Regions from separate parts of the Francisella sp. 19X1-34 genome, predicted to be linked through region 2. Evidence: riboswitches for the same ligand, from Rfam matches in the RefSeq annotation. Region 2 holds a riboswitch; the other holds the start of a gene.

Region 1 (7,832 bases), on a different contig from region 2:
CGACTGGCTATTCTGGCAAACATTGCCACATTGGTATACATGGATCGGATGCATTCTTGTTATTATTGCTGGTATTATGAACGTATGGCTTAGTCATCGCCATTAAAGAAACACATTAAAAGTGTCTATATAATTTTATAAGCTAACTTTTTCTTTTTACCGCTAAATCACATAATAATATCATAGCTTGTTTATAATCAGATTCTGGTAAAAAAGCTATAGCTTGTTTTGCTAGATCGGCATAATGACAAGCAACTTTATATGAATACTCTACTGCGCCACTATTTTTAACTATAGTTACAATCTCATTGATATCATACTTACCTTCTTCAATAGCTTTTTTCAATACCTTTTGCTTTTCTTGATCAATATTTGCTAACGCATAAATAGTTGGTAAAGTCATTTTACCTTCATCTAAATCATCACCAATATTCTTACCTAAGCTTTCAGCATCTGAAACATAATCTAAGACATCATCTGCTATCTGAAATGCATTCCCCAAATAAACGCCATAGCTTTTAATACTATCTTGATGCTTTTGATACTCATCTTTATCTAAACTAATAACACCAGCTAACTCACATGCTGCTTCAAAAAGCTTAGCTGTCTTACAATATATAACATTAGTATAGTCTTTCTCGGAAAGCTCCGAATTTCTTGCATTTAAAAGCTGCAGAACCTCTCCTTCAGAAATTTTATTTGTTGCATCAGCTAAAATCCGCATAATTTGCATATTATCTAAGCCTACCATCATTTGAAAAGCTCTTGAATATAAGAAATCACCAGTCAGAACGCTTGCGGCATTACCAAAAACATTATTGGCTGTCTCTTTACCTCTACGTAATTCTGAATTATCAACCACATCATCATGTAATAATGTCGCAGTGTGTATAAATTCAATAATAGCAGCACAAGCAAGGTGTTTATCATCTTGATGATTTAATGCTCGTGAAAAAAGCATAACCAAAAGTGGGCGTAATCGTTTACCACCACTATTTATAATATAGTGACTAATCTGATTAATAAGAACAACATTCGAAGAAAGAGAATCTATAATAAATTGATTATTATTTTTTATATCATCTTTAATGAGAACTTGGATATCTTTAAGTTTTTCCATCATAAAAAATATAGATAATTAATTAGGATTAAGAATAAAGTAGCGCAGTTTATTTATCAATATAATATTTATAATTATCCTACTTTTACGCATCACTTTCATTAGGTTTCTTAAAATATGCTAATATTTTTTTATCTTGCGGTGTCAATTTAGCATTCTCTTTATCTGCAGCATTATTAAAGCCTTTAATAAACTCTTGAGAGCTTTTTTTATCAACTTTAATCAACTTCTTAAGATTTAGCTTATATTGAGTAGCGATAATCATGCCAACTTCATATGAATCTTGGTCAGATATATTATTATAGTTAGGCTTCTTATCTAAAAGGGTATCATCAAAACCAGCCATAAAATCCTTTTTTGACAGCTCTGTCTTCATAGATTTAAAACTTTTATGAGAAATTTTTCCCAGTGACTCACCTATCTCATAAGGAGTATAAGAAGGATTAGTATTGGCAAATGCATTACTAAATACCAAGCAAACAGCTAAAAGCAATAATGTCTTAAATATCTTTTTCATCACAATATTATTATAAATTTACTACATATGACTAGCAGTCATTCTAACATAAACTGTTCAAAAGTTTGTAATTTGTTTAGGCCTTACTCAATGTAGGTTTTAAAAACAGGTTTTTATAATATAAATATTGTAATATTTGTATACAAACCAAAATAAGCATACTACAAGAAACAAGAAGTGAAACAATCGGCCAATCTAAAAAGAAAGCACTGTTTATATCACATAATATATTAATAGCTAAAAGTCCTAAATAAAAAATACTGAATCCTTGAGCATCCTTTTGTAAGAAGTTTTTACAAATCTGTGGTAAATAGTAAACATTATAGATCACTCCACTTATTGAGCCGAACCATAGTAGATAAGTTTTATCTAACTTAATAGAGAAAATAATTAAAGTTATTATCCCCAAAAATAGCAAAATCAATATAGTATGAATTACAATTTTCTTTTGCCTTCTATCATTTAAAATCTGGAATTGTTGAATAGTCAAAAAGCATAATAGAATTACATCAACTAATATATATTGCCACTGTAAATTAAAGCCTGTTGCATAAATTAAATCTAATGCATTTGCAAATATCATCAAAGAATGTGTCCAAAGACTAATCTCTGAGGTTTTATGCTTAAACTGATTATGAATAGTCTGAGGCAAGAAATGTACAAAATAAAGTATTAATGATATGTTTAAAGTTATATAACCAAAATTTTCCAATGTTAATTCTCCTATTATTTAACAAATAATAGAAGTTTGAGTGACTTTACTTTTAATTAAAGATATATCAAACAAACTCCCTACGCTAATATTAATTAGATCAGGTTCTAAGGGTTCTTCTCAGCTACCATTTGATAGCACCCCCGCTGTCTTACTGACACAATATATCATAGTTTTTAGTAAAAAAATATATGCACTGGCTTAACTTATTTCTAGCCTATAAATTAAGGCGTCACTACAGCTACCATCTTGTTTTTTATAATAATTCTTACGTATAGATACTTTTTTGCAGCCAAGCTTATTATAAAGCTTTATAGCTGCATTATTATTGGCATCAACTTCTAAAAAAACCTCTGTAATATTTTGGTTTGATAAGTATCTAAAAGACTCTCTGAGAGTTTTAGATCCTAACCCTTGGCCTTGATCGGATTTATTAACGCAAATATATAAAAGCTCAGCTGTTTCAAAAATATAACTAAAAATTGCTATAGCTTTTAATTTATTATTGTCAATTAGACCAATAGCCAAATCTTGTTTCAATGAATCTAGAATCTGCTGATCTGACCAACTAAAACTTTTATCTGAAAATCTTATAAGACTAATAACTTCATTGAAGTAAGAGCTATCTAGATTTAAAGTCTGCATACTCATATAACTTTGATAACATATATTTTTTGTTTTGAGCACTTAGTAAATTAACTTTCTTAGATATAAAATCTTTCTCAAAGAGATTAACTTCATTAGAGTCTAGTTGAATATCAGTAGATTGCACTCTAAAAATACTTACTTTTGAATTAAAAAATAAGTTATCTACAACTTTGTTTAAAAATTGAACATTAAGATCGCTTTGAATAAATATATTAATGATTTTATTGCTAACAATATTATTTTTATAAATTAGCTCCTCAGTAATAGCTGGCTCTTGTTTAAATTCAGCTATAGGCTCATCTAAGTTTACCGTAACATTTTCAAAATCAATTTGTGATTGACTAGATAATTTATACTGAGGTTTTAACTCCCAAATATCCAAATCAAAAATATCACTTAACTGACTTTCAAAACTCATCACTTTTTCTCTAATCTATCAACTAATTTTTTTGGAAAAGAATATTCTTTAAGTTTAACAGATTTTCTAAGTCTATTAACCTCAGAAGGCGTAAGCTCTAGTGTTTTACCTCTAGATACAAACTTAGGCAAGTTAATATCTCCAAACCTAACTCTAGTTAATCTACTAACTGTTACTCCAATAGATTCAAACATTCTCCTTACTTCTCTATTTCGCCCTTCAGAAAGAGTTACATAGTACCAAAGATTTGCTCCTTCTCCACCTGAGAATTTTATATGGTTAAATTTAGCTACGCCATCTTCAAGCTGAATACCCTCTTTAAGCTTTTTCATTGTTTCTTCAGATAATTGTTCACCAAAAACTCTAACTGCATACTCTCTTTCTATTTCATATGAAGGATGCATTAGTCTATTAGCAAGATCTCCATCTGTAGTAAAAAGCAATAAGCCTGTTGTATTTATATCTAAACGTCCAACCATTATCCAACGAGATTTTGCTAGTTTTGGTAAAGAGTCAAAAACTGTTTTCCTATCTTTCTCATCCTTACTTGTACAAACTTCACCTTCTCTTTTGTGATAAATAATTACCCTTGGTCTAGTCATTGGTTGACCATATAAATGTAAAGCTTTTCCATCAAAGCTAATCTTGTCATTATCAGTAGCTTTGTCACCTATTGTTGCAACTTTTCCATTAACCCTTACTCTACCTTGTTGAATAAACTCTTCTATCTTTCTTCTAGAGCCAATTCCATATTTAGCAAGCATTTTTTGCAACCTTTCCGGTGCTTTCTTATCCTCAAATCTATTGAGCTTTCGCATTATTTACATCTCCCATATCAGCCTTTGAGAAAAACTGATTCATATCATTGTCATTATAGCCACTAGAAGATAGAATAAGCTTAATTGTCGCAATTTCACTTCTGTTATTAGCATATTCAGCTAGTTTAAGTCTTAAATCTAAAACTTTCTTATTGTAGAAAAATTCTTTATCATCCTTCATACTATAAATGATTCTATAGCATTTTTTATATTCTTTTCTTTCAAAGTACATCTGCGCTAAGCGTAGCTTTGCTGATCTATAATTTGATCTAAACTTATTTGCTCTTATCATAAGTTTAAGAGCTCGGTCTTTGTTACCTTGTTTATATACACATTCTGAGTATAAAAATAAAGTTTGAGCCATATCATCATTATCTGATAAATATAGTGACTTATCAAAAAGCTTTTCTGCCTGTTTATAATCACTTCTCTCTTTACATAAAAATTGAGCGTAAAAGTTTATAGCTTCAAAATTATTAGAATGATCATCAACAGTATCACTATAGTACTTCTCTGCAATAGAGTTAACACCTATGGTTTGATAATAAAAACCTGCAGCATATCCAACAATTGCTAAATCATAACCATGCTGTTTTTCTAAGTTCTGTGCGCGAATTAGCCTATCTTTAGCCCTATCTAAATATCCCTCACTAGCATAAGTAATTGCTAGCTCAGCATATAGTTTAGTTGCTTCCTTAAAATTAGCTTTTTTCTCTGTATCAGCTGGAACTGTATATTCTGCAGTGTTACCATCAACGATATCATTTGATCTATTTTGGTTTTGATTTGTATTCTGTCGAGCTGCAACGTCATTAGTTTTTGATCCAGAACTTGCACATGCAGATAAAGTACTTGCTAATATAGCTACTGTAATAATCTTTCTAAGATTAATTTGCATTAGTATCTCCAATCTTCTTCAAGTATCTTTCTTTTCTCTTTGTCTTATCCATTACATCACCAGCAAGTTGTCCACAAGCTGCATCGATATCATCTCCACGAGTTTTTCTAACTGTAGTAACAAAACCCTTGTGCTGTAGATATTCTTTAAACTTATGAATTCTATTTCCACTAGGTTTCTTATATGGAGTTCCTGGATAAGGGTTAAAAGGAATTAGATTTATTTTAGCAGGAACTTCGCGAGATCTTAATAGCTGAACAAGCTCTTCTGCATCAGATAAGTTATCATTAACTTCTTGCATTAATGTATACTCAAAAGTTATATGCTTATGAGGACCCCTTTCTGCATATGATTTACATGCATCTAAAAGCTCATCAATATTATATTTTTTATTAATTGGTACAATCTCATTTCTAAGAGCATCATTTGAGGCATGTAATGATACAGCTAGCGATACTCCAGACTGTTCAAGTAAATCATATATTTTTGGTACAACACCTGAAGTACTAAGAGTCACTTTACGTCTAGATAACCCATAAGCTAAATCATCCATCATAATATCCATAGCTGGAACTACATTTTCAAAATTCATTAATGGCTCACCCATGCCCATCATAACGATATTTGTGACACTAAAGTCATGTTCACCATTAGCTTTTGATAATGTTCTAGCTGCAATCCAAAGCTGAGATATAACTTCTGCAGAGGATAGGTTTCTATTAAAACCTTGCTTGCCTGTAGAACAAAAACTACAGTTTAGAGTACACCCCACTTGAGAAGATACACATAAAGTTCCTCTACCTTCCTCAGGTATAAAAACTGTCTCTACAGCACTACCACCAACATCTATTAACCACTTATGTGTACCATCTTTAGATGCTTTACTAAAGACAACCTTAGGAACAGCTATTTCTGATTGGCTCTTTAATTTAGCACGTAAGTTTTTTCCTAAATCTGTCATAGCATCAAAATCTATAACACCTTTTTTATGAATCCACTTAAAAACTTGTCTAGCATGAAACTTTTTCTCGCCAATAGAAACAAAAAAGTCTTCAATTGCTTTTTGGTTAAGACCAAGTAAATTTGTTTTTTCTTGTTGCATAAAATATCTCTTATCAATCTTATTAAAGGCTACTCGTTGTAACCAATATCACCCGGCAAAATATTATCATTTTCATTAGTTAAATTAGCAAAGCTAACAAACTGTCCATCAAACCTAACATGAACAGCTCCTATAGGTCCATTACGCTGCTTACCTATAATTATCTCACCTAGGTTTTTATTATCTTCTTTATCTTTGTTATAGACTTCATCTCTATAAATAAACATAATCAAATCAGCATCCTGCTCAATTGCACCAGACTCTCTTAAATCTGACATCATTGGACGCTTATCTTTACGATCATCTACAGCCCTGTTTAACTGCGATAAAGCTATAACAGGTATATCAAGCTCTTTTGCCAAAGCTTTTAATGATCTTGAAATTTCAGATACTTCAAGAGTCCTATTTGTTTCATATCCAGGGATCTTCATTAGTTGAAGGTAGTCTATCAAAATCATTGACAAACCATCATGCTCATTATACAGCCTACGAGCTCTAGAACGCATCTCCGCTGGAGTTAAGCCAGATGTATCATCTATATACAAAGGCATATCACTAAGATCTTTCATTGCTTTTGTGATTTTAACCCAATGCGCATCATTTAAACGATTACATTCTTTTAAAAGATTCATCTCAACTCGAGCTTGACTGGCTAACATCCTTGTTACAATATCCTCTGACGGCATCTCCAAACTAAAAACTAGCACTGGTTTTTCAGAGATTTTTGCAACATTCTGAGCAATATTAATACCAAGTACAGTTTTACCCATAGATGGTCTAGCTGCTATGATTCCTAAATTAGCTCTTTGTAACCCTGAAGTCATCTTATCCAAATCGATAAAACCTGTAGAAAGTCCTGTCAATCCAGTACCTGCATCAACAATAGCACTCATACGATCTACAAGCTTTGGAATTACAGATTTTATAGACTCAGGACCTTTTGTAAGAGTCTCTCTCTCTTTAGCAATATCTAAAATTCTACTTTCAGCATAATCAATCACCTCATCAGGGTTTTTTGAATCAGCTGAATATATCTTTTGAACTATATCATTTACACTATTTTGTAGACTTCTAAGTTTGGCTTTGTCTTTTACAATATTAGCATATGTTTTGATATTTGATACTGATGGAGTATTTGCTGCTAAATCAACGATATAAGCTTCGCCACCTGCTTCATCAAGAATCCCATCAGTTGCAAGATACTCGCTTAAAATTAGAACATCAAAAGGTGTATTTGCTTGATTTAGAGTATTAATTTGTTTATAAATTATTCTATGTTTTTTATCAAAGAAGTCATCAGTTAAAAGTAAATCTTCAACTAGCTCTATATTTTGATTATTTAAAAGTATATTTCCCAAGATAGCTTTTTCTGCTTCAAGTGAATAAGTAGTCTCAGCAGCTTTAAATTGATGATCCATAGACTTCAAAAACCCTTATATTAAATACAAAAAAACCATGCCTAACACATGGTTTTTATATTTATCAAGATATATGTGTTAGTTAGACTATTATAAAACTAACTTTGCATTGCTACAACATTTACTTTAATGTCTGCATCTACATCTGTATAAACATGGATTGATAGTTCAAATTCACCAG
Region 2 (7,832 bases):
GATGAGATAGAGGCAATTAGCTTAATTGACTCATTAACTTCTAAAAAGATTAAAGCTATTCATAGAGCAACTATATTTCCTAGTACTCACTATGTAGCCTCTAAAGAGCGTAAGGAAATCGTGATAGAGGAAATAAAAAAAGAGTTAAAAGAAAGAGTTAAGTATTTCGAGGAAGAGGGTAAACTTCTCGAAGCTCAAAGAATTGAGCAAAGAACAAAATATGATATTGAAATGATTCAAGAGCTTGGCTATTGTACAGGTATTGAGAATTACTCGAGGCTTCTTTCAGGTCGTGAACCAGGTGATCCACCACCTACACTAATAGACTATTTGCCAGAAAATGCTCTTGTTATTGTTGATGAATCTCATGCTACATTGCCCCAGTTTGGTGGTATGTATAAAGGGGATCTTTCGCGAAAATCAAATTTAGTAAATTATGGTTTTAGGCTACCATCGGCATTAGATAATAGACCTTTAAAGTTTGATGAGTTTGAGAAACTTCTACCTCAGACGGTTTATGTTTCAGCAACTCCAGCAAATTATGAGTTAGATAGATCTGAAAATACAGTTGAGCAGATTAATCGTCCGACAGGATTACTTGATCCGGAGGTTTTTGTTCGTCCTGTCGCAATACAGGTTGAAGATGCTTTATCTGAGATAAATAAGGCAATTGCAAAAGAAGAAAGAGTACTAATCACAACATTAACTAAGAAAATGGCAGAAAACCTTACAGAATATTTATCTGAGCATGGAGTTAATGTTAGATATCTACATTCAGATATAGATACAGTTGAACGTGTTCAGATCATTCATGATTTGCGTCATGGTGTATTTGATGTGCTTGTAGGAATAAACCTTTTAAGAGAAGGTTTAGATATGCCAGAAGTTGGAGTTTTGCTTATTTTTGATGCTGATAAAGAAGGATTTTTACGTTCTGAAAAATCACTTATACAGACGATTGGTAGAGTTGCAAGAAATCAAAATGGTCGAGCAATTTTATATGCAGATGTAGTTACAAAATCGATGAAAAAAGCTATGGATGAAACTCTGCGTCGTCGTCATCTTCAAGATGAATATAATCAAAAACATAATATTACACCTAAAACAATTATTAAAAATATTGATGATATGCTTGACAGCTCACCTGAGATGCAAAAACGAGCATATAAAAATAATTCGCGTTTAAAGGTTGATGATGTCGATGTTTCGGCTATACTAGGTATGACAGAAGCTAGTAAGGTTATTAGAGCTCTAGAGAAACGTATGCGTGCTCACGCAAAAGAGCTAGAGTTTGAAAAAGCAACCTTAATTAGGGACAAGATTTCTGAAATAAAAAAAAAGTTTATTAATTTATAATTTTTAAGAAGAAGTAATTATTATATTATGGCAATAGAGAGTAAGTTAAAAAAAGACCGGCTTTTTTTGCGTTTTACTTGGGCAAGGTTAAGAAACTACTTGATCAGGGCAAAGAAAAGCTTATATTCATCAATTATACTTTGTGGCTTAATTGTTGGAGTTGATTTATATTTAGGAAATGTTGAATTTGTAGCACAATCTTTACAAATTGCTATAACTTTGGCAGTTATACTATTTGTATTTTTCTTTTTGATAACAAAGGATGATAACCCTGTTGATATTATTATTTCTGGGGCAGAAGGTGAAACAACTGTTTTAGACGAGCTAAAGAAATTAGATAATAATTTTGTTTTATTTAACAGAGTTATTTTACCAGATCAAAAATCAACAGTAGGAAATCGTGAGTTAGATTTTATAGTAATATCACGTAAAGGCATATATATCGTCGAAGTGAAGAATAATCGTGGTTATATTCAAGTTGAGAATATGGCAGAGAGATGGCAAGTTTCAAAAACTTCACAAAACAATAAAGTGTATGCAAAAACCATAAAGAACCCAATTAGACAAACTTTTGCTCAGAAAAAAGTACTACAAACATATTTGTATAAGCAAAGAATCTACATAAAAGGTATACCTGTGGTAACTATTGTTATCTTTGCAAATGATGATGCTCAATTGAGTGAGAATTTTATTGCAGATGATGCAAACCAAGCGGTACTATCTTTGAAAAACCTATTACCTTTTATCAAGGCAAAAGAAGAATATCTTGAAAAGATGCCATCTCGTTCACGTAAGAAAATCATCAGAAAGCTTGAGAAAAAATAATGCAAAATGATAGACCTATAGGTGTCTTTGACTCTGGTATTGGTGGGTTAACCGTAGTTAAAAATCTAATGGAGATACTCCCAGACGAAAATATTATTTATTTTGGTGATATTGCAAGGATTCCATACGGCACTAAGTCCCGAGCAACTATTCAAAAGTTTGCAGCTCAAACAGCAAAGTTTCTTATTGCACAAGAGGTTAAAGCCATAATAATAGCCTGTAATACAATATCTGCACTTGCGAAAGATATTGTTCAAGAAATTGCTAAAGAGGTTCCTGTGATTGATGTAATAAGTGCAGGTGTTAGCTTAGTTAGTGATATAAATACCATAGGAGTTATTGCGACACCTGCAACGATAAATAGTAATGCATATGCTTTACAGATTCATAAGAATAATCCTCAAACAGAAGTTTATAGTACACCTTGTGGTCTTTTTGTATCAATGATAGAAGAAGGTTTCATTGAAGGACAAATAGTTGAGTTAGTTGCAAGGCAGTACCTTGAGTATTTTAATGATAAAGATATTCAGGCACTTATCTTGGGTTGTACACATTATCCTATTATCAAACAAAGCATATCAGACATTTTAAATGTTGATTTGATAGATCCTTCATTTCAAGCTAGCAAAATTTTAAAGGATTTACTTATTGAAAGAAAGATTTTAAATACATCTGGGTTAGATCCAGAGTATCGATTTTATGTTACAGATATCCCAGTTAAATTCAAGGCTGTGGGTGAAATGTTTTTACAAACACAAATGCAATATCTTGAAATAGTTAATTTAGATTTTTAATAAATTTTTATAGTTTTACCATTTAGATTCTTGACATAGTTGTAGATATAATATTTACTTTAGTCTTGAAGCACAGGGGTGCATAGTTTATTTGAACTATGCTGAGAGGATTTTTTCTAACCCTTTGAACCTGATCTAGTTAGTACTAGTGTAGGAAGTGTAATTTGATTTTGGTCATAACTATTTTATCTATAGTTGTATCAATTATATTCTTAATACTCATCTACCTATACTAGTTTGAATTGAAAAATAGGAGATGAAAATGAATAACTCTAAAAATCAAGATATTCAAACTAATACAGAAAAATCAACACTATCTATAGAGTATTTTAGCTCTGAGAAGTGTTATGTTGAATATCCAAATAAATCAATAAAAGTTCCGTTTAGAAAGATTAAACAGACTGATACTAATATAAATGGAAATATCAGTAACAATCCTGATATCTTTATATATGATACTTCTGGAGAGTATTCATCAGAAGCTCTTGTTGATATAGAAAAAGGCTTAAGTAGGCATAGGCTAGAGTGGCTTGAGCAAAATAAAGATATAGATCAGCTAGATAGTTTTTCTTCAGAGTATACAAATTCTCAGTTTAAAGAAGAAAATTTAAACTTTAAGAATAGACATATTCCTTTTAAGGCAAAAGCAGGTAAGAACGTCTCGCAGATGCACTATGCTAGAAAAGGTATCATTACGCCTGAAATGTATTATGTTGCGATGAGGGAAAATATTCTAAGAGCAAATCTTCATCTTGATAGTGAGTATAAGAATCAACACCAAGGAGTATCATTTGGTGCAAATATACAAAAAGAAATCACACCAGAGTTTGTTAGAGATGAAATAGCAGCTGGTAGAGCTATAATTCCAGCAAATATTAATCACCCTGAGCTAGAACCTATGATTATAGGTAGAAATTTTTTAGTCAAAGTTAATGCAAATATTGGTACATCAGCAGTGACATCATCAATGTTAGAAGAAGTTGAAAAAATGGTGATATCAATAAAATGGGGTGCTGATACTGTAATGGATCTCTCAACAGGGAAGCATATTCATCAAACACGCGAGTGGATTATTAGAAATAGCCCAGTACCTATAGGTACAGTTCCGATTTATCAAGCCTTGGAGAAAGTTAATGGTAAAGTTGAAGATCTAACTTGGGAAATCTATAGAGATACACTGATTGAGCAAGCTGAGCAAGGAGTTAGTTATTTTACAATTCATGCCGGGGTTAGAAAAGCATTTGTAACACTAGCGAGTAGTCGAATCACAGGCATTGTTTCACGAGGTGGATCAATCTTGGCTAAATGGTGCTTACATCATAATCAAGAAAACTTTTTATATACTCATTTTGAAGAGATTTGTGAGATTATGAAAGCATATGATGTAAGTTTTTCACTTGGAGATGGACTACGACCTGGATCTATAAATGATGCAAATGATAGTGCTCAATTATCTGAACTGAGAACTTTAGGGGAGTTAACTAAAATTGCATGGCAGCATGATGTACAGGTTATGATAGAAGGTCCGGGACATGTACCAATGCAGCTTATCAAAGAAAATATGGATTATGAGCTAAAAGATTGTTTTGAAGCACCATTTTATACCTTAGGTCCATTAGTTACAGATATAGCACCAGGATATGATCACATCACATCTGCAATAGGAGCTGCACAAATAGCTTGGTATGGAACAGCTATGCTATGTTATGTAACGCCAAAGGAACATCTTGGTTTACCAAATAAAGATGATGTTAGAGAAGGTATTGTTACTTATAAATTAGCAGCACATGCTGCGGATCTTGCTAAAGGCTTTCCAGGAGCTCAAATTAGAGATAATGCTTTATCAAAAGCAAGATTTGAATTTAGATGGGATGATCAGTTTAATTTAGGTCTGGACCCTGAGAAAGCTAGATATTTCCATGATCAGACTTTGCCTAAGGAAGGACATAAGTTTGCGCATTTTTGTTCAATGTGTGGGCCTAGTTTTTGCTCTATGAAGCTTTCTCAAGACCTTAAAAACTTAAAGCATATAGATGAGTAAAGTAGCAATTATTGGATCTGGTATGATGGGTAGAGTCTTAGCAATAACTTTAGCTAAAACTTATCCTGAGTTGCAGATTGATATATATGATAAAAGTTTGAGCTATAAGCATAGTTGTAGCTATTGTGCTGGAGGGATGTTATCACCGTTATCTGAGCTTATTGCATGTGAAAAGCATGCTTATGAGCTAGGGCATAATAGTTTTGAACTATGGAATAATATAAATAGTTTTATTAATAAGTATTTAAATATTACAAATATATTCGTAAAAGAAGCAAGCACCTATGTAATAGCACATAATCAAGATAGATATGAATTAGATCTTGCAATTAGAAATATTAACTTAAGAGTAGATAAGTTATCTAAAACATTACATCAAAAAGCATGTGAAGATTTTGAAATTTGTGAAAAACGAAATATCTCTTCTAAAGAGCAAGGCATATCTCTATCTAATAGTATTAATGATAATGTAATAAAACTTAAAGAAGCTTTAGTTGATGTGCCAGAATTCTTTAAGTTGTCTAATCAGTTTTTTAAAGCATATGAAAATATAAAGACTTTAGAATTACTTAAAGAAGACTTTTATACAAAAGAATTTGATAAAAGCTATCAACAGGTATTTGACTGTACTGGTTTTCCAAATAACCAGTTAAATAATTTATATGGGTCTAGGGGTGAAGCAATAGTCGTAAAAGTTGCTAATATTAAGTTAAATAGCGTAATTAGATTATTACATCCACGCCATTGTATTTATTTGATTCCAAGAGGAAAAGGTATTTTTTATATAGGGGCTACGTCAATTGAGAGTCAAGATTACTCTGAAATTTCAGTTCAAGGTGTCTTAGAGCTTCTTAGTTCACTAATGATAATAGACAAGCGTTTTGCTGAGGCTCGAGTTATAAAAACACTAACTAATGTTCGCCCAGTAAGTAGTGATGATATGCCTATATTAAAGAGTGTTGGGAAGATAACATATTTAAATGGGTTATCAAGGCATGGATATTTATTTGCTCCAGCATTAGCTAACAAAGTAATACAACAAATTAATAATTTTCAGAGGTAGGAATGCAGATTATTTTTAATGAAAAAAAATTAGAGTTAGAAAATGGTTTAAATATTGATGAATTACTAAAGCAGCAAGCATTTGAGCAGTCATGCTTTGCTGTGATGCTTAATAGTAAGTTTGTTGCTAAAGATAGCTATACTAGTACTTTCTTAAATGATAACGATAGCGTTGTGACTATACAGCCAATGCAAGGAGGATAGTTAATGCTAGATTTGTATGGTGAGAAGTTTAGCTCGCGGTTTATTCTTGGCACTGCATTATATCCAAACCTTTATGTAATGCTTAAAGCTATCTGTCAGTCACAATCACAGCTATTAACAGTATCTGTAAAAAAATCAGTTACAAATGGAAGCTCTCAGAATCAGTTCTGGAATAAATTGCGTCAAGCAGGATGTAAATTTTTACCTAATACAGCTGGATGTAGGAGTGCTAATGAAGCAATAGAAATAGCAGAAGTATCTAGAGAGATTTTTGAAACAAACTTTATAAAAGTTGAAGTTATAGGCGATGATTATAACCTTCAGCCAGATACTATAGAGCTAGTTAAGGCTTGTAGGGAGCTTATAAAAAGAGGCTTTTATGTCTTGCCTTATACTACGGATGATTTAGTAGTTGCTAAATATTTAGTAGATGTGGGATGTAAAGTTTTGATGCCTTGGGCTGCTCCAATTGGAAGCGGTAAGGGTCTTGTTAACCCATATGCATTAAAAGTATTAAGAGAACGTTTTAGTGATATTAAACTAATAGTTGATGCTGGTATAGGTGTTCCATCTGAAGCTTGTGAAGTTATGGAGATGGGCTATGACGGAGTTTTATTAAATAGTGCGGTTGCATTGGCTGGTGACCCTATACTTATGGCTAGTGCATTTAGACTTGCAATAGAGTCAGGAAGAAAAGCTTTTAAATCAAAGAGAATGATTGAAAGAGATCTTGCTTCACCTTCAACAAATTTGTTTGAAACTCCATTTTGGCATCAGGATTAAACTTATGAAAGATATTTTATTAACAATAGGAGGCTCAGATAGTTCATCTGGAGCAGGTATTCAAGCAGATATTAAAACAGCTAGTGATATTGGCGTAAATATAGCTACAGTTGTTAGTTGTGTTACAGCTCAAAACTCTATGACTATTTTAGATATTCAAGAAGTTAGCGCAAATAGTTTTTCACAACAGCTTAATGCAATTGTAGATGACTTTCGTATTAAAGTTATCAAAAGTTCAGTTTTAGTTTCAATTGAGCAGATTGACATACTTATAAATTTTATAAAGACATTCAAAGAAGTTATTTATATTTGTGATCCTATTATGTTTTCAACAACAGGAAAACAGTTAGTTTCACGAGATGTTGTTGAGTATGCTAGATTAAACTTATATCCTTTGGCTGATATTTTGACTCCAAATTTAGATGAAGCAAGAGTATTGTTAGGAAATAAAGATTTTTTAGAGTTAGAGGACTCTTATAATATAGCCAAAGTCATACAGAAAAAGTATCTCTGTAATAATGTATTTCTTAAAGGTGGACATAGTACAGAGAAAGATATCTGTACGGATGTTTATTATAGTAATAACGGTTTTAACTATAGTTTAGTTTCGACAAAGTATCAAGAGAATATTAAAATCAGAGGCACAGGCTGTACATTATCAAGCGCCATTGCAAGCTTTTTAGTACAAGGGTTTGATATCAATAACTCCTTGGTCTTAGCTAAATTATATATTACTAATGCTATTAAAAATTCTCAAAGGTTAGCTA

The links. Region 2 has a riboswitch for thiamine pyrophosphate ahead of thiC (phosphomethylpyrimidine synthase ThiC). Riboswitches for the same ligand answer to the same signal wherever they lie in the genome.
Positions count from the first base shown of each region.
Region 1: linked by a shared signal. The riboswitch ahead of AB8E56_RS10150 (PQ-loop repeat-containing protein) and the one ahead of thiC (phosphomethylpyrimidine synthase ThiC) in region 2 are both predicted to bind thiamine pyrophosphate.

Region 1 is NZ_JBGCTX010000074.1:3,094-10,925, reverse strand. Features, by position in the region: gene AB8E56_RS10165 (EamA family transporter) at 1-106, shown strand, start outside; gene AB8E56_RS10160 (polyprenyl synthetase family protein) at 143-1,120, opposite strand; gene AB8E56_RS10155 (hypothetical protein) at 1,206-1,637, opposite strand; gene AB8E56_RS10150 (PQ-loop repeat-containing protein) at 1,714-2,349, opposite strand; TPP riboswitch at 2,409-2,504, opposite strand; gene AB8E56_RS10145 (GNAT family N-acetyltransferase) at 2,551-2,994, opposite strand; gene AB8E56_RS10140 (chloroquine resistance protein) at 2,972-3,415, opposite strand; gene rluB (23S rRNA pseudouridine(2605) synthase RluB) at 3,415-4,233, opposite strand; gene AB8E56_RS10130 (CDC27 family protein) at 4,217-5,131, opposite strand; gene rlmN (23S rRNA (adenine(2503)-C(2))-methyltransferase RlmN) at 5,121-6,233, opposite strand; gene dnaB (replicative DNA helicase) at 6,263-7,651, opposite strand; gene rplI (50S ribosomal protein L9) at 7,750-7,832, opposite strand, start outside.
Region 2 is NZ_JBGCTX010000059.1:3,220-11,051, reverse strand. Features, by position in the region: gene uvrB (excinuclease ABC subunit UvrB) at 1-1,356, shown strand, start outside; gene AB8E56_RS09225 (nuclease-related domain-containing protein) at 1,384-2,181, shown strand; gene murI (glutamate racemase) at 2,181-2,975, shown strand; TPP riboswitch at 3,040-3,149, shown strand; gene thiC (phosphomethylpyrimidine synthase ThiC) at 3,238-5,016, shown strand; gene AB8E56_RS09210 (FAD-dependent oxidoreductase) at 5,009-6,079, shown strand; gene thiS (sulfur carrier protein ThiS) at 6,082-6,282, shown strand; gene AB8E56_RS09200 (thiazole synthase) at 6,286-7,065, shown strand; gene thiD (bifunctional hydroxymethylpyrimidine kinase/phosphomethylpyrimidine kinase) at 7,070-7,832, shown strand, end outside.